DNA from 4 places in the Pantanalinema rosaneae CENA516 genome. Region 1 is predicted to be linked to each of the others. Evidence: riboswitches for the same ligand, from Rfam matches in the RefSeq annotation. Region 1 holds a riboswitch; each other region holds the start of a gene.
The links. Region 1 has a riboswitch for cobalamin ahead of metE (5-methyltetrahydropteroyltriglutamate--homocysteine S-methyltransferase). Riboswitches for the same ligand answer to the same signal wherever they lie in the genome.

Region 2: linked by a shared signal. The riboswitch ahead of ACN4EK_RS26060 (hypothetical protein) and the one ahead of metE (5-methyltetrahydropteroyltriglutamate--homocysteine S-methyltransferase) in region 1 are both predicted to bind cobalamin.
Region 3: linked by a shared signal. The riboswitch ahead of ACN4EK_RS20840 (energy-coupling factor ABC transporter permease) and the one ahead of metE (5-methyltetrahydropteroyltriglutamate--homocysteine S-methyltransferase) in region 1 are both predicted to bind cobalamin.
Region 4: linked by a shared signal. The riboswitch ahead of ACN4EK_RS00200 (hypothetical protein) and the one ahead of metE (5-methyltetrahydropteroyltriglutamate--homocysteine S-methyltransferase) in region 1 are both predicted to bind cobalamin.

What each region holds. Positions count from the first base shown of each region.
Region 1 is NZ_JBLZFZ010000003.1:56,530-61,078, reverse strand. It holds gene ACN4EK_RS02420 (hypothetical protein) at 1-129, opposite strand, end outside; gene ACN4EK_RS02415 (hypothetical protein) at 126-581, opposite strand; gene metE (5-methyltetrahydropteroyltriglutamate--homocysteine S-methyltransferase) at 565-2,814, opposite strand; cobalamin riboswitch at 3,101-3,245, opposite strand; gene ACN4EK_RS02405 (ribonucleoside-diphosphate reductase subunit alpha) at 3,647-4,549, shown strand, end outside.
Region 2 is NZ_JBLZFZ010000061.1:1,076-5,624, reverse strand. It holds gene ACN4EK_RS26070 (CobW family GTP-binding protein) at 1-753, opposite strand, end outside; gene ACN4EK_RS26065 (SufE family protein) at 763-1,212, opposite strand; cobalamin riboswitch at 1,421-1,629, shown strand; gene ACN4EK_RS26060 (hypothetical protein) at 2,051-2,446, shown strand; gene ACN4EK_RS26055 (pentapeptide repeat-containing protein) at 2,479-3,033, opposite strand; gene ACN4EK_RS26050 (formylmethanofuran dehydrogenase subunit E family protein) at 3,138-3,743, shown strand; gene ACN4EK_RS26045 (hypothetical protein) at 3,852-4,094, opposite strand; gene ACN4EK_RS26040 (chlorophyll a/b-binding protein) at 4,155-4,364, opposite strand; gene ACN4EK_RS26035 (Crp/Fnr family transcriptional regulator) at 4,512-4,549, opposite strand, start outside.
Region 3 is NZ_JBLZFZ010000039.1:38,902-43,450, reverse strand. It holds gene ACN4EK_RS20860 (Uma2 family endonuclease) at 1-219, opposite strand, end outside; gene ACN4EK_RS20855 (energy-coupling factor ABC transporter ATP-binding protein) at 473-1,192, opposite strand; gene cbiQ (cobalt ECF transporter T component CbiQ) at 1,186-1,992, opposite strand; gene ACN4EK_RS20845 (energy-coupling factor ABC transporter substrate-binding protein) at 2,033-2,353, opposite strand; gene ACN4EK_RS20840 (energy-coupling factor ABC transporter permease) at 2,400-3,155, opposite strand; cobalamin riboswitch at 3,515-3,660, opposite strand; gene ACN4EK_RS20835 (hypothetical protein) at 3,772-3,954, shown strand; gene ACN4EK_RS20830 (protein-tyrosine phosphatase family protein) at 3,911-4,324, shown strand.
Region 4 is NZ_JBLZFZ010000001.1:69,348-73,896, forward strand. It holds gene ACN4EK_RS00185 (pyruvate kinase) at 1-165, shown strand, start outside; gene ACN4EK_RS00190 (hypothetical protein) at 232-405, shown strand; gene ACN4EK_RS00195 (phosphatase PAP2 family protein) at 417-1,169, opposite strand; cobalamin riboswitch at 1,316-1,463, shown strand; gene ACN4EK_RS00200 (hypothetical protein) at 1,803-2,243, shown strand; gene ACN4EK_RS00205 (DUF1636 domain-containing protein) at 2,259-2,639, shown strand; gene ilvD (dihydroxy-acid dehydratase) at 2,863-4,549, opposite strand, start outside.

The DNA of each region.
Region 1 (4,549 bases):
ATTGGTGCTGCAAATGATCGCGCCGCGTTCACCACCCAAATAACCTGCCCAAGCGTTATAACCGATCGCCAACAAATTCGTGGCAATAAACTCTTGCTGCCAGTCCAGATGGTTGGGAGTTTCACTCATGGACACCTCCTTGGGGTGGTTAAATCAGGCTGAAATTCTGTCCAGCGCCGTTGCACTTGTTCGTAACAGTTGGCTGGGGAAATCGCCAGGTTTTGCAGCAGGTTGATATCGACGGCACCGTTACCGATAATCAGGACGACGATCGCTTGAGTTGGGTCATAGGTGAGGATCGATTCCAACAAAGCGGTCACGACTCCTTTCTCTAGTTCCAGTGCTTGCATATATTGCGTGACTTGAACGTAAGGAATGAATACCTGATGGAACATCACCCTATCGATGTGCCAATCGATGGTAGGAGGGATGGCATCCACAACATCGCAGACCACCATGCCCCGTCCCTGGTTTGCGTAACCAATCCATGCCGTGTATCCGATAGTCAAAAGATTGTGCTGGATAAAGCGATTCTGCCAATAGCCAAAGTTGCCTTGCCATACTTCATTCCTTGGTCGCATGGGCTTCCTCCCGCACTTGTTGTGCTGCTGCTACCATGTTTTTCAGAGCGGGAATCACTTCCTCCCATCGGCGTGTTTTCAGTCCACAATCAGGATTTACCCAGATTTGCCGCAACGGTAAATTATGAATACCTGCCTGCAATTGCTGTACCAGTTGTTCAGTCGTAGGCACCACTGGACTATGAATGTCATACACCCCATTGCCGATTTGGTGGGAATAGCCTGCCTCAGTGACTTCCTGCAACGTGCGATTATTACTGCGACTATTTTCAATCGAAATCACATCCGCATCCAGACGTTCAATCTCTTTGATGATGTCGCCAAACTCGCAATAGCACATGTGGGTGTGAACTTGCGTCTGCGGTTGGGCGATCGCCGTTGCCAGTCGAAACGCATCTACCGCCCAGGATAGGTACTCATTCCAGCGTTCCAGTTTCAGCGGTAAGCCTTCCCGTAAAGCGGGTTCATCCACCTGGATTATCTGTGCACCAGCGGTCTCTAGGTCTGCGACTTCTTCGCGTAATGCCAGGGCAATCTGGAATGCCTGTTCCTGACGAGAAATATCACTACGCGGAAATGACCAGTTGAGAATGGTGATGGGCCCTGTGAGCATTCCTTTTACAGGTTTTTGGGTCAATGCCTGCGCCACCTGAAACTCTCGCACAGTCATCGGTTGAGGACGCGCTACATCACCATAAATAATTGGGGGACGCACATAGCGACTGCCATAGCTTTGCACCCAACCATTTTCAGTAAAGGCAAATCCAGCCAGTTGCTGACCAAAGTATTCCACCATATCCGTGCGCTCAAATTCGCCATGAACCAGTACATCAATGCCGATGTCTTCCTGAAGTTTGATGCACTCAGCAATCGCAGCGTCGATCGCTGCCTGATATTCTGCTTCTGTCAGTTCGCCTCGCTTGTACTTCACCCGCAGTTGCCGTACTTCAGAGGTCTGGGGAAAGGAACCGATCGTGGTGGTCGGGAGAGCAGGTAAGGGAATCTGTTTGTCTAACCGTAGAGAATAGGAGAGCGATCGCTGAAAGTCATTCGTCGTCAAATTCTTGAGCGCAGCCTGCACATCAGAGTTTGCAGGGCTAAATTGCTCAAAGGTTTGCCACTGCGTTTGCACTACTGCTAATTGATCTCCTGGATCATCTCCAGCCAATGTCTGTGCCAGAATCACAACCTCTTCCAGCTTTTGTTCCGCGAAACTCAACACATTTCGCAAGGGTTCCGGCAGTTTTGTTTCTCGCGTGGCATCATAGGGAACAAATTGCAGAGATGATGAGGGATGCAACCGAATATTTGGCGTGATGCTGTGAATGGTTTCTAGTGTTGACAGCACTGATTCAGGACGAATTTTCCAGATATTTCGCGCATCCACAAGCCCCACGCCCAACTGTTTATCGGCTGGGAATCCATGTTGTTGCAATAAGTCAAGATTGCGTCCACGGGTGAAGTCTAAACTGATGCCAGCGACAGGCAATTCCATTACCCACGGATAAGCCGCTCCCAGATCATCAAAATAGGTGACGAGCTGAATGGGTACTCCGATTTGAGCAAGCTGGGTGTAAGTGCTTGCGATCGCCTCTCTCAGATCTGCTGCACTGCTGGTGACGAGAATCGGCTCATGAACCTGCACTTCTGTGATGCCCAGTGCTTTAAGTTGAGTGAATAAATCACGATAAAGCGGCAATAGCTTTTCGAGATGGGTTGTCAGCTCACCTTCCAAACGGCTTAAACGCAATAGGGTGACAGGGCTGAGGATAATTGGCACAGTTCGCTCACCGAGAAAGTCTTTTGCCCGCTGTACCCTTGCCAAAAAATCTACAAAGTTTGCCTCTGGTTGGGCATCAGCCGCAATTTCGGGCACCAGATAGTGATAGTTGGTATCAAACCACTTGGTCATTTCCAGCGCCGGAACCCCATCTTTGCCGCGTGCCATTGCAAAATATTGATCGAGTCCAGCCAGATGACGAAAGCGATCAGGAATTAGCCCCAAACGAACACTCCAATCCAGTACAGGGTCATAAAGGGTGGTGTCACCGATGCCAATGCGATCGATCCCGGCTTCGAGTTGTGTTTTCCAGTTTGCAAATTCAACCTCTTGAACCGTTTGCAGCAAGGTTTCGGCATCAGATTTACGGCTCCAAAAGGCTTCTAATGCCTTTTTAACCTCACGATTTCTACCAATGCGGGGATACCCCAGCGTTGCAGTTGGAATAGTCATAGCTGTAGCGTTCTAAATTTTGTGGATAAGCATAGAAGATTAGCTGTTCCCGATTTGGAAACAGCCCATAACCAGACGTAGCGAGGACATTAGCTACAACTGCCAAATGCAACATCAGCCACCTTTGATCAGGTAGCCTTACTAAATGTCAATCGCGCGTTCAATTCAAATCGTCAACTCAGAACGCTACAACCTTAAAATTCCAACAAAAGTCGATCGCGCCGCGTCTCGTAGAAAATCGCAAAAACTTGAAGTTTTCATCATCCGTACCTCGCAGATGTTTATGTAACGGGTTTACGAATCGGCGGGCATCCTGACTCAGAGAGTTGCGCCTCTCCTCACAGTTGCGGGACAGCGGCAGATTCGCACTGCACTTTCCCCCTTGCGTCTGATGGCTGTTCCCCATCAAAACCGACTTGACCCTAAAGATAACACAGTTGACGCGCAGTGCAGCAGCTTCACCCTGCATTTCTTCATAGGCAAATTGCTGAACCACTTCAAGATATAGCGCCTTTCTAAAATTGCTTGCGCTATCCGTAGAGTAAAGATGATCCGATTTGATTTTTTTGTTTTATACTGAGTCGAACATTAAGCGTCATCTTTGCGCGGGTGCGCTTTGCTCTGATTCAGCTTTTCAAGAATTTTTTATTTCTGAATATCTACAGGATTAAGTTCGATCGCCTTCAGTGAGGCACAGCCGATCGAGTCTCTGAATAGCCGATCTCATCTGTGCGATTCTGCAGATCAGATCCGTCAAAGGCGGAATCACTAACTTTGTAACCTGCTTCAATGCTTTTCTCCTGCCAGTCTTCTCATTCAACAACGATCTACTATGCAAATCCTATCGACTGCTGAACCTATACCTTCAGCGGGGCTTAGCCCAACCGCAAGCCATATTCAGGTGATTCGGCGCAACGGTTCGCTAACGCCGCTTGATGTGACAAAAATTCGGACTGTGGTGAATTGGGCGTGTCGAGGACTGTCGGCAAATCCGATCACTCTGGAAGCCAGCCTGACAACTCGGTTGCACTCTGGTATTACTACACGGGAGATTCAAGATAATTTGATTCGCTGTGCGTTAGAACTGTGCAGCCCGGATGAACCAGATTGGCGCTATGTGGCAGGGCGATTGCACATCTGGAGTTTATGGAAAGATACCCAGGTGAGCCGGGGCTATCAATATGGTGATTATGCCCAGACGGTACAGGCAAAAGTCCGGGACGGACAGTACGATCGCCGCATTCTAGAGTACACACTCGCTGAGCTAGAACTTGCCAATCAATGGATTAATCCTGATTGGGACATCGACTATGACTATGCGGGGGCAGTCCTCCTGACGCAGCGGTATCTGTTGGTGGACGAGTTGCCGCAGGAAGCTCTCCTGACTTGTGCGCTCCTCTTAGCGTCAGTAGAAGCGCCAGAGCAACGGTTGGTTTGGGCAAAGCAGTTTTATGAAGCCCTCGCCTGTCGCAAACTTTCATTAGCAACGCCGATCCTGGCAAATTTGCGGCAGCCCAATGGCTCTCTGGCAAGCTGTTTCATCACCGCAATGGATGACAACCTGGAAAGCATTTTTGCAGGCATTCACGATGCCGCTCGCATTTCTAAGAATGGAGGCGGGGTGGGGGTGAATCTGTCCCGCATTCGCGCCACAGGTAGTTGGGTGATGGGCAAAGCCAATGCGTCAGGCGGGGTAGTTCCCTGGGTAAAACTGCTCAATGATACGGCGATCGCT
Region 2 (4,549 bases), on a different contig from region 1:
TTCGCTTTCAAATGACACCGCTACAAACCCATCATTTTCTAGATGATGAGAATGTTTATGGTCATGATGCTCATGAATTGGCTGGGATGAGTTGAGGTAGGTACTGGTATCATTAAATCCAATATCCAAAATTAACGGCAGTGGCACCTCTCCATATTGAACCGAGATGATACGAGCGCCTGATTTGATCGAGCGAATATAATCTTCCAATCCATTCACGATTTGAGGAGAAACCAGATCGGTCTTGTTCACCAGAATAATGTCTCCAAAGATAAGTTGGTTGAGTGCGGCTTCACTCTCGTAATGAGTGGAGGTAAAGGATTCAGCATCCACAACTGTCAGCACTGAATCTAGCCGCGTGACATCCCGCAACTCTGTACTGACAAAGCTCAACATGATCGGCAAGGGGTCAGCAATGCCAGTCGTTTCAACCACAATGTAATCAACTGAGTCATGGCGATCGACCATTTCATACACAGTATCAACCAGGCTTTGATTGATGGTACAACAAATACAGCCATTGCCCAGTTGCACCATGTTTTCATCCACAGAAACTAACAGTTGCGAGTCAATATCAATGTCACCAAACTCATTCACAATTACAGCAATTTTTAAGCCTTGGCGATTGTTCAGAATATGATTGAGCAGCGTGGTTTTGCCACTGCCCAAAAAGCCTGTGATGATGGTAACGGGTGTGATGCGCTGAGGAACGCTCACCGATTCTGGATAAACTTGCATCACTGAATTGGACATAATGCCTCCTTAAGTTCGCAAGTAAGTCGCAGCCAGATGATAGACCAGCGCTTTCTGTTGCATGGTTTGAAAAATATTGTAAAAACCATTGGCACGAGACGGAGTCAGGCTGACATCCAGCCCGGTTTGTTGAATGAAATCGGGCTTTAACTGGATAATTTCTGCGGGGGCCAACCCGTTCAATCCTTCAACCAACAGCCCCACTAATCCCTTGGTTAGTTGAGAGTCGGAATCGCCCTGAAAGATCACCTTGCCCTGCTGCAAACTGGCAGTCACATACACTTGAGAAACACAGCCAGAAACTTTATGGTCTGCCACCTTTTGCTCATCGGGAAATGGCGGCAGGCAATTGGCAAAGCAAAGCAAGTACTCATAGCGCCGCTTCGGTTCCGAAATCTGTTGGAACCGCTGGACAATCCGCTCAAGGGAGGCAGGCAAGGGTTGGGAGACGGGCGACATACTGTTCTAGTAGCAAGCTATCTATAAAAATGATAATCATTCTCATTATATAGGAAGTGGGTGAAAAACTGAAGCAGTTCTTCGCAAGCGATACCACCCCTGCGGTTGATCTACTTCCTATGTGGTACTGAGGCGCACTGCTCATAGCAGTGTGCTGATTTAGCTAAACCCGAAATTCAGAATGTGTCATAATACCCTGATTGTGTTATTGTTCAGTTACTTATTCGGTTCTGATGGGGAGCAGCCATCAGACGCAAGGGGGAAAGTCCGGTGCAAATCCGGCGCTGTCCCGCAACTGTGAGCCGATTTTAGATTGCCGATTTTAGATTTTTGATGGGGGTGTATTGCGACCTCAGGCCAAAATCCAAAGTCCAAAATTGTGTGAGTCAGAATGCCCGCCGAGTTGTCAACCCGTTACATAATCATCTGCGAGGTACAGATGATGGCTATCTTAGCTTTCAAATCATTTACTGGGCTTAGGGCAATTTTTCTTAAGTTGAATTTGTAGCGTCTTCATTTGAAGTTGCCGATTTGTAGAAAAGTACCCCTGCTCAGGCATTGATTGGTTGAAGCCACATTCCAATATGTGGCTTACATGGCTGTTGTTCCGGGATTGTTGAATCCTGCTAGGCAGATATTTGGGTTGCCCGCGATCGCTTCATTCTGCTTGTTTACGGCAGAAGTGAAACAGATTTTTGCAACTATTTTCAGTGTTAAGACGCTACAACCATGTTCGTACAAACCATTCAAACTGCAATGACGGGATATTCCCACGTTGGTAAAAATTGTGAAGTCAAAAGAGCAGTAGAAGCCTTACAGCCAGTGCGGGAGGAGAACCATGCGACCTCAAGATAGCACCTGGCAGGGCTGTTTCGGCTACTGGAAAAATCTATTCATTCGAGAAAACCTTTTGCCACTGGGACACGCCGCATGGCAAGGATTTATCACTCAAGGACGAGGCATCGTGGTATGCCATGTGGTGCTCGTCGATGCTAAGTCTGTGGATTGGAATAGCGACATCGTGGAATACCCACTCCAGTTTGTTCCTCTCCCCAACATTTCAGCCTACTTGCAGTTTCTCAACCTGGAAGCAACTTTAATTGATACCTTTTACGATCGCCCCTGGCAACCCAATGAACCGCATCAAACTCGATTGGTCTTTATTGGGCGATCGCTGAATTCAGAACCAGTTTTCTCTGCACTCCAGAAGAGTACCAATGCTCAGCCAGTTTAGCGTTGTATGGAAAATTTCTTTTTGTGATTGTTTTAACGAACTTTCTGGCGATGGACTACAACGGTTGAAAAGGGTAGTAAATCCAATAAATCTGATCCAGGTCGAAGCTGAAACGTCGGGAATTTTAATTGCCAATCTTTCCAGATTTGCAAATAACGCGATGGTTCATGCCCCACCTTTTGCGATGGCAGCAAAGCTCCCGTTAAAATAGTCTTCTCCAGGATGGCTTCGGCAAACCCAGTCACCTCAGATAAATCCGCTTTCGTCAAATTGGTATGACTTAAATTTGCCTCGGTTAAACAACTTTGGTGTAAATTTGCCAGAATCAAAAATGCCTTTGTCAAATTTGCTTGCGTGAAGTTAACAGAACTGAGATTAGAGCGAATTAAGAATGCGCCACTTAAATCCGCTCGATGCAGATTTGCACCACTGAAATCAACGCTCATCAGAGATGCACCACGCAAATCGGCGCAGTTTAAATCAACATCCCGCATCCGGACATCTCTGAGATAAATACCACGTAGATTGACTCCTCGAAAGTCACGATCGCCCCGTCGATAGCGTTCTAAAAGCTCGTCTGCTCTCATGTAGGATAGTTTAACCCGATTGCTTGCAGTTTTGCACTTCGGCATAATTTAACAGACCGCATCCGGCTTGACTATCCCGGCAAGGGGCATTTGAGGATTATAAAATGATTAAGAGCATACATATTCTGGGTTGGGTCGCCATACTGTGTGGGATTTCGGGATTTGACGGAAGCCTGACCGCTACTGCTACAAATGGTATGCTGCGCGATTCCGCCCAGGACAAATTCGCTTCATTAAATGACCATCAACAACTTGCGCTTCAGCCAACTCGTCCGACCGAAACACCCGATCAATGGGTAGAACTAGGACGGCGAGTGCATGGAGGCTTTGGCTCCTACATTGCCTTGGGCATTCGTATCGGTTTGGATGCTATGCAACGATTAAATGCAGCCCCCCGCACACTGGATGTCACCTACTACAGTGGGACGATCGCACCATGCCCTTGTGTTGCAGATGGCATCATGATTGCCACCACTTCAACCCCTGGACAAAACTTGTTGCAAGTTGCTACGACTACCAGCCCAGAGGGAACTTTTGGCGTTGCTGAGATTCGCGATCGCAAAACTGGAAAGATGCTCCGCTACACCATTCCAGCAACTACCAGAACGCAATTGGATGTCTGGAACCAGGACACCACTGGACGACAACGCTACGATGCCGTAATGAATGCTTCCGAAGAGTCGCTATTCTCGGTAGAAGCCATCCCCTGATTCGCTGTTCAAATCAACGATATATTTAGCCAAGATTGAAGCCCCAGCAGGCGAACCAACTGGGACTTCAGGGAAGTTTTGAGATGCGTAGCAGGAATGACAAACCACCTACCCAACGCTATTAAACAACGCTACCCATAGAACTCCTGCTGCACCCACAGCCAGCAGTAAATTTGTGAAAAAGCGACCTGCCTCCGCATTAAAGCCAAGCACTTTATCTTCTTTGCCAGCAGTGAAAAACAGTGACCATGCCTGGTTTGCACTGATGACTTCAGACTGAGCGTTAAAGCCAGGTCTGAATACAACTGGACCGATCAGATACTTGTTGGGAAAATCGAAGTCAGTTTTCATGAGAGTTATCTCCAAAATAGATGACGTTTACTGATCTAAAACTTACCTAGAGGGAAAAGCCTACAGCCCTGTCAGCCAACCAATTACACCGTGTCCAGTTACCACTTCCAGGATCAGGGCAGACACAAAGCCAATCATTGCCAGCCGTCCATTCAGCTTTTCCGCATATTCGTTAAAGCCAAACTTTTGGGTGTCATCCACATACATCTTGGGTTCAACCGCATAAACATTGGCACGTCCACCCTCTTCCATCACCTGTCCACGAACCATGATGCTGTTTCCTTTTGCTTAACCTTATGTAACAAAGTATAGCTTAATGTAAATAAATATTGCAATAATCTTGACATAAGAATCTTTTCGTATAATCTGAACCGGAAAGTCGGCTAACCGTAAAAATGCTTCTGAGTACCAATACAGCTAAGAATCTCGAATCAGGAGCAACTGCTGCTTAACCC
Region 3 (4,549 bases), on a different contig from region 1:
TCCTCGCTGAAGCACAAACCAAGGTAAGCCTATGGCATCGATCTGAACACAGAGCTTTGTGGTAATGAAGGCGGCAACTTCTTCATGGGCACCTGTTGGTTCCAAATCGAACACCTCGCCATCAATCAGTTCGTAGCGGTTACCGCCACCATAACGAGCCAGGAACTCGTCAAAGCTAAGTGGTGTCTGTTGAATTGATCGATCGATGGCAATACTCATAAGTCAACCTAGCCCAATTGATGCCCCAAGTCTATCAAATCAAGTATGGGATATGTCTACCGAGTCCCAACACAATGGTTATGCCGCAGTTGCCACTTATTCAAACGCCTGTCGTAATGCCTCTCGCTCCTCTCGTATCTAATCATGCAGCAACCAAGACTCATGCTTGGAATAACTAATCATCATAAAAGTCACTTTGAGCGCCAAGGTCTAACAAATGCAATCGCCCTGATTTCACCAATGCCAAAGATGACTAACTTAAACCAATTGCCTGTAGAAAAGACTGATGACTGAAAATGGTCGTGGGATGGTCTTCCATCACAACTTGCCCCTGGTGCATAACAACAACCCAATCTGCCCAGTCATGAACAAATTGGAGATCGTGGGTCGCAATGACAAGGGTAGTTCCGGTGGCTTGGATCGTGGCAAGCATCTGCCGCAGGTTGCGAACTTGTCCAGGATCGAGATACGCCGTGGGTTCGTCAAGCAGTAGTAAGCGGGGGCGAAGGATCATAATGTCAGCGATCGCCAAGCGCTTTTTTTGCCCCAAACTCAGGTAATTGACTGGAAAATCTGCTAAATCCGTCAGTCTAAATGCCTCCAGAGCCTCCTGGACACGCTGAGCAATGTCCGCATCGGGCAGTCCCAAATTGCACAGACCGTAGGATAGATCCTCTTCTACCGTAGCGGCGACCAGTTGTTCCTCGGGATTTTGGAAGACCAGACCTACCTGTTGGCGAAGCTGGTAGAGAAAGGAGCGATCGTAGCGCAACGGTTGGTTGTCCCAACACACATGCCCTACCGAGGGACGATACAGCCCATTGGCAAGGCGAAACAGCGTGGTTTTGCCACAACCATTTTGCCCAATCACCGCATAGCGCCGCCCTGCCTGGATCCTAAGGGAAAGCTCACGTAGCGTGGGTTTGGGGTTGCAGGGATAGGTGTAGCTTACCTGCTCGAACGTCATCAGCATAGGATGGTGTGATAGTGGAAGCCGGTCAGGGTGAGCAACAATAGATAACCGCCGATCGCTTCGGAAGTGTAGCGGCGATTGGCTTGATAACGGCGGCGATGCCAAACCCGCAATTCCCCGGTGTAGCCGCGAGCGGTCAGCCCCAGCGTAAGCTGCCGATAGTTGTGCAACGTGCGATGCAGCAGTTGTCCCACTAACACACTCAGACTGCGCATTCCAATCCGCCAGGTGCCGTAACCCATGCGCGATTGTTGGGCAGTGAGCAATTCCCCCACCGTGTCGGTCAGGATGAAGATAAACCGATACATCAGCCCCATCAATTCAGTCACCAGGACAGGACATCCTAACCGATTTAAGACACGAATGATCTCGAACATGGGAACCGTTAGCAGGATGAAATAGAGGCAAGAGGTCAGGGCGATCGCCCGAACAAAGACAGCCCTGGCTTGTTCAATCCCCTGCTGGCTCAGATAGAGATAGATGGAACCGATGGGCATGCCCCAAACTACATCGGGTGCAAAAGCTGTCAGGTGATCCACCGTCCCCATGCCAATCAGCAACGCAGGCAGGCTTAATAGGAGAAAACTAATGGGCAGAGATAGAAGTTTGAGATAAATCTGGGCAGGAATTCGAGCATATTTGACCACCCAAAGAAATAGCCAGAGTACCATCAACCCTTGCACATGGGCAGGCGCTAGATAGCCTAATAGAAACAGGGCGATCGCAAATCCAAGTTTGTGTTCTGGAGGAAGCGATCGCAATTGGTTAGTATGGGCTAGCGTATCAATTTGATGGTGCATTCAACCGAATCAACTCAAAGGTTCATTGGGACTCAGAGCCTTATTTTTTGACAGAATTGCGCCCCTTGTATAGCCCAATCACATAACCGATGATCCCAGCACCTATAGCCGCCTGAGAGACAAATAAAAGGCTTTCAATTTCCCCACTGGGCGGTTGAAACACCCCCCCAAACCAGGGTTGATAATCCGGTTGAAGTTCGGCGATCGCGGCTTCAGCCTCCCCATCTGCGCCGCCGTATTCTCCCCGCACGAATATGAGAGGCAACACAGCCAATGCGATCACGGTCAGCACAATTAACCAGGTCCCTTGATGGGTTGACGTTGAGGCCGTAGATGGCGTGTTTTTTGAGGGTTCGTTCATAGCAAAACTCTGGGAATAAATAGATCACAAACAGTGAATTAACCGATCATGCTTGGGGGCGCAAAAGTTTCAGGGTGCGTAACTCATCGGTGGCGTAGGACTGGAGCCAATTCCACACCAACACCGTAAGCAACCCTTCGCTGATCGCCAGGGGAATCTGGGTCAACGCAAAGATTCCAGCAAATTTAGCCAGCGCCGCCAGAAAACCACCATTGGCAGCAGGGAAGGCAAGGGCTAACTGAATCGACGTAACCACATAAGTCACCAGATCACCCAGGGCAGCGGCAAGGAAAACACCAAGTTTTTGCTTACCGCTATTGGCAAAGAGCCGATAAACAGCATAGGCAACCCAAGGTCCGACGATCGCCATCGAAAACACATTGGCTCCCAGTGTGGTCAAGCCCCCATGCGCCAGCAGCACCGCCTGGAACACCAGCACCAGACTCCCCAACACCGTCATCACCGACGGCCCAAACAACACGGCTCCCAATCCCGTACCCGTGGGGTGAGAACAGCTACCCGTCACCGAGGGAATTTTGAGCGCCGAGAGGACAAAGCTAAAGGCTCCAGCCAGGGCAAGGAGCAGCTTGAGTTCGGGATTCTCGCGAGTGATTTTAGTCAGCGATCGCACTCCCCAGATAAAGCAGGGCAACGCCACAACCCACCAAAACACCGCCCAACTAACGGGTAAAAAGCCTTCCATGATGTGCATCGCCTGGGCAGGCTGGGCAGATCCGATCACAAGATAGGCGCTCAAACCTACCATTGCAGCTAATTGCCGCGTTCGATGCAAGTGTTTCATACAAATCTCCTAGAAGAATCAGTTTAAAGCAAAGGTCTTAATTTTTTTGGGTCATTATGGCACTGAGCGATCGCACAATCGGCAGTCCTCCCCACAGTCCTGAAGCAGCAACGGCAGGGTGTTGAGAGTTTAGACAGATGCGACTCAGGAATTACTTAGACCGGTGCTAAACGAAACACAGCACATTGTCGCCAAAGCAGTATCCCAGAGCAGCGCGATATATCTCCCAACTGCTCAATGGGTCAGATGCTGATAGAAAGGTATCGGCAGCAGCATGAATGGAGAATATAGACTGTGCAGCACTAGGGCAGCAGTTAATAAAATACTGGATTGTCACCCGTACCTCGCAGATGTGATGGAGCTTGAATTATTCATCGGCGGGCATTCTGACTGAGAGGTGTTATTCCTCGCTTCACAGCTGCGGGACAGTGCCGGATTTCCACCGGACTTTCCCCGTTACCTCTAGCGGCTGCTCCCCACTAGAACCGATGGCTGAAAGTATATCACTATTAAATGTGTTCCAGTTCAGCCTGACTGTTGGGATGAAATACTCTACTATCGACTAACTTCACTAAGCGTCGAAATCGATCGTTGAGCCACTCAATGCACATGCACTATGTATAGATTTGCTGCCGCTATGGAGAATGAATCGATCGTGTTTGGCGCGGCTCGTCCCGGATATCGTCATGAGCGAGTGACTGAGTGGATTGCATTTATGCAGAATCGGGACATCAAGCGGGTTTGCTGTTTGCTGTTTGCTGCCTGCATCGCAACTGACTCGCTATACCAATTTACTTGATGTCTACCAACAGACCTTTGGACGCGATCGCGTCTGTTGGATCCCGATCGAGGATTTTCACCTTGCCACCCCCGACATTCTCATCCACCAAATTTTGCCGTTCTTAGCCACTGCGGATCAAACTAATCAAAAGGTGGTGGTTCACTGCTCGGGCGGAATTGGGCGCACAGGGCATGTTTTAGCCGCTTGGCTGGTGGCTGGACGCGGACTTGCTCCCAAAGCCGCGATCGCGGCGGTGAAACAAACGGGGAGAAATCCCTACGAAGCTGTAGTTGCAGCACCATTTAAAGGGCGCAATCCGTGGCAAGTGGCGGCAGAACTTAACCGGCTATTAGATGAATGCGATCGATGGAGAAGCCAGCTTTCTTAATGGTGATGAGGAGTATAACCTAGAAGTTGGTGATTTTCAGGTCAATGAACCTATATTGATCTAAAGCCTCTATATTTTTTCACATGATTAATTAGCTCTTTCACAGCCGACATGGAAATTGTTACGATCGCCAACTGATAAATCCCAACCAAAATCAGGTTTCATAGCCATAATTAGGTGCGATCGAAAAACCTACCTCACCATTTTGACCCACATCAACAGATT
Region 4 (4,549 bases), on a different contig from region 1:
GCTGAATGTGTGATGTTAAACAAAGGCCCGTTTATCGCTGAAGCAATCACAATTTTGGATGATGTGCTCACTCGGATGGAAACCCATCAATCGAAAAAAACTCCGCAATTACGGGCGCTCCATTCCTGGGAACAGACCGTTGAATCCGCTATCAACTTGTCCTGAAACCAATCAGACTCTAATGCGGCACTTTGAGATCACAATTCATTTGGATATGGTGGAGGAATGCTAATGGTAAGCCAATTGATTCGGATAGAAGTTGATCTATGTGACTCATTAGCCCAATTAGAACAGGCGATCGAGATGGAGTTACAGAAACAGGGAGAGCCAATTCGTTGGGTTGTGTTAGATGTAGACAAGAAACGCCAGAAAGTTTATGTAGAGGCGATCGTGGTCATGGCATAATATACTCACCTCTACAGATTGTCTCTAGATAAGGTTTGGGCTTCCTCCGTAGTTAACTGAACTTCCTCCCGCCGGGTGGATGCCGTCAGATGCGGTCGAATCGCAACACTCACCCCGATCGCCCAGGCAATTGACACTAACCAGCCTGCCACAATATCACTGGGAAAATGCACCCCCAGGTATAACCGGGTCCAGGCGATCGCCAGCACAAAACTACTTCCGCCTAAGACGGCTAACCAACACCAGCGAGTTCCCCAGGTAAGAATGATGATCGCTGCTACAAACGTCATACTCGCCGTCGCATGACCACTGGGAAAAGCAAAATCCGCTTCAGGAGCTAGGGGTGTCCATAAGCTGGGGCGCACTCGATGTAATACCGCCTTAGCCAGCCGATTGATCAACCCACTGCCAATCATAGTTAGAAGCAAATAAATCAGCGATCGCCACCGTTGTTGCCGGAGTAACCAGAATGATAACAATGTGGTCAGGAGAGTGACCCCCTTAAACCCACCCAGCCGCGTCAAGATTGGAACCAGCCGATCCCAGAATACTGTCGTAGTGGCATGAACGGCTAACAAAATCGGCTCATCCCACAGGAAGCCCCCCTGCTGCCGGGAGATGGCAACTGCCAGTTGCTCAAATAAAAACAAGGGTAGACCTACCCCCAGCCCCAGCAATAGCAGCGATCGCCAGTGTGCCTGCAATACCTGCTGCAAGAACTGCCAAAAGGCATGGGAGTGCTGTTGGAACTGAAAATTTGCCATTACGGTTGAGGGTGACTGACTCCCAACCGTATCGTACCGATTGCCGCTTTCACCACTGTCCTAAGTTCGATATCCTGAGACTCGGGGGATCAGTCGGTATCACATTCGTTGAGGGAGTGCAGCCGCATCACCTGATTGTGTGTTACTCTGCATATACTCAAGTCGGTTCTGATGGGGAGCAGCCATTCAGACGTGAGGGGGAAAGAGCAGTGCAAATCTGCCGCTGTCCCGCAACTGTGATGAAAGCGATCGTGCTTTCTTAGTCAGGATGCCCACCGACTGATGGCTCCTTAGGAGATTGGTAAACCCGTTATGTTTCATCTGCGAGGTACGGATGATGGTCAATTTTGTTATTTTATTCTTAGGCTACGATCGCGGCTTGTCTCTGCATCTCAGCTGCGATCGCTCAGAATTTCATCACGATTCAATGAACTGACCCGGTAGACGTTCAGAACTACCATCACCCTGACTATCTGGGTCTACAGCAAGACGGGCATCTGGGGGCGATCGACCCTAGAGCACTCATTAGATGCCGAGAGTCAGGGGCGGCAGTGGTGATGGGGCAACACAGTGCCAAAGATGCATTTTCACAGGATTTAGACATGATGACAAGGCAACGATTGGGAGATAAGTATGCGACCTCAAGATAGTACCTGGCAGGGGTGTTTAGGCTACTGGCAAAATCTGTTTATTCGCGAGAATTTGCTGCCCCTGGGACATGCCGCATGGCAAGGGTTCATCACCCACGGGCGGGGGATGGTCGTTTGTGAGATGGCGATCGCAGATGCCGGGGCTGTGGATTGGCAGGCTGACTTAGTGGAATATACGACCCACTTCATTCCCATGTCACACGTATCGGAGTATTTACAGGCTTTAAACCTGGACACAGGATTGATCACACGACTGCTCCAGACGATCGAGACATACAATCCTGCCCGAGACGTACTGTTGCTGATTAATGAACAGGGACGACCCGATATTAATTTGCTCCAAAATCTCGCCGTCTCTCCAGTGGCTTGTTACCAGCAGATGCAGCAGCGTTGGACAGAATTTCAGCTTGATCATGCCATCTAAATCACCAGGGAATCCATGACACAAAATACGTTGTTGGTTTGTACACTCTGCCAGTTGGCTGAAACTGAAGCCGCACCAGAGGGGTTAAGTGAAGGGCAATTGTTATTCAACCAGCTCAAAGCTGGTCTAGAAACCTCTGGAATTCGCGATCGCATCCATCTGCAACCAGTACGCTGTATGGGAGCCTGCGATCGTTCCTGTATGGTGGCATTTACCGCACCTCAGAAACTTACCTTTATTTTGCATCAACTCTCTCCTACTGATTCCATCCCTGAACTCCTACAATTTTGTCAGCAGTATGCGGCGGCTCCAGATGGCAGAGTACCCTATAAAGATCGTCCAGAAGCAGTGAAACAGGGCATTCATGCGGTGTTGCCTCCCTTACCGATCGCCTAAGGATTACAGATTGATTAAGGTGTAATTTTGCGTAGGGGCGTGGCATTCGGTAAAAAGTCCTTGCCATTGTCCCAAAAATCTCTGCCGCATGCCGCGCCCGTACAAAGAGATGCGGAGTTATTTAATTCCCATTCCTACATGTTCCAATTAAAGGCAATGGGGATGCTGAAACTGTTGTCTCAGCATCCCTAAACCTTCAGATTCAAGTTGAGTGTGCTACCGGTTAATTGAGCATCTCCAGGTTACGCACCGCCCCTTGATCCGCACTGGTTGCCAGAAGAGCATAGGCTTTCAGGGCGGCTGTCACCCGTCGCTGTCGGGGCTGAGCCGGTTTCCAGGCATCCTTACCCTTCGCTTCCATTGCTACCCGCCGATTGGCTAATTCTTCCGTCGATAGGTCAGCATTGATCCGGCGATTAGGAATGTCGATCAAGATGCGATCGCCATCCTGTACCAGCGCTATGTTGCCACCGGCTGCTGCTTCCGGCGACACATGCCCGATCGATAGCCCCGACGTGCCCCCCGAGAACCGACCATCGGTTAACAGCGCACAGACCTTGCCTAGCTCCTTAGATTTCAGGTAGCTGGTGGGATACAGCATTTCCTGCATCCCGGGGCCGCCCCGTGGACCTTCGTAGCGAATGATTACCACATCTCCCGGTTGGACTTCGTCATTCAGAATGCCTTTAACTGCCGCATCCTGACTTTCATAGATCCGGGCTTTGCCTTCAAACACCAGAATACTTTCGTCTACGCCAGCCGTTTTCACGATGCAACCGCGTTCTGCTAAGTTGCCGTAGAGTACCGCCAGTCCCCCTTCAGTGCTGTAAGCATTTTCGAGGCGACGGATACAGCCGTTCTCGCGATCGAGGTCAAGGGAGTCCCAGCGAGTCGATTGACTGAAGGCTTGTTGGGTGGGAATGCCAGCAGGCCCCGCTTTGAAGAAGGTATGCACAGCCGCGTCATTAGTCCGCATGACATCCCAGCGATCAAGGGCTGCTTTCATCGTTGGACTGTGAACGGTTGGTATATCCGTGTGGAGCAGTCCCGCCCGATCCAACTCGCCCAGAATCCCCGGAATCCCACCCGCTCGGTGAACATCCTCAATGTGATATTTCTGGGTGTTAGGAGCAACCTTACAGAGTTGGGGAACTCTACGCGACAGGCGATCGATGTCTACCATCGTAAAATCGACCCCTGCCTCATGCACAGCCGCCAGCAAGTGCAGAATGGTGTTTGTCGAGCCACCCATGGCAATGTCTAACGCCACCGCATTTTCAAAGGCTTTGACACTCGCGATCGAACGTGGGAGGACGGATTCATCGCCCTGCTCGTAGTAGCGCCGGGTAATGCTGACAACGGTGCGTGCCGCATTCAGGAATAAATCCTTGCGATCGAAATGGGTTGCCAGCACCGTACCATTACCCGGTAACGACAGCCCGATCGCTTCAGTTAAACAATTCATGGAATTGGCGGTGAACATGCCGGAGCAAGAGCCACAGGTCGGACAGGCAGACCGCTCATACTCTTCCACCACCTGATCGCTGATTTTGTCGTTAGCCGCCGCCACCATAGCATCAACCAAGTCCAGTTTATGCTCAGCCAGCTTCGTCTTCCCCGCTTCCATCGGGCCACCGGAGACAAACACGGCGGGAATGTTCAGCCGTAGAGCCGCCATCAACATCCCAGGGGTGATTTTGTCGCAGTTGGAAATGCAGACCAGAGCATCGGCACAATGGGCATTCACCATGTACTCGACTGAATCCGCAATGATCTCGCGGGAGGGCAGGCTATAGAGCATCCCGTCATGCCCCATCGCGATACCATCATCTACCGCGATCGTATTGAATTCCTTGGCTACGCCACCCGCCGCTTCAATCTCACGGCACACTAACTGCCCCAGATCCTTC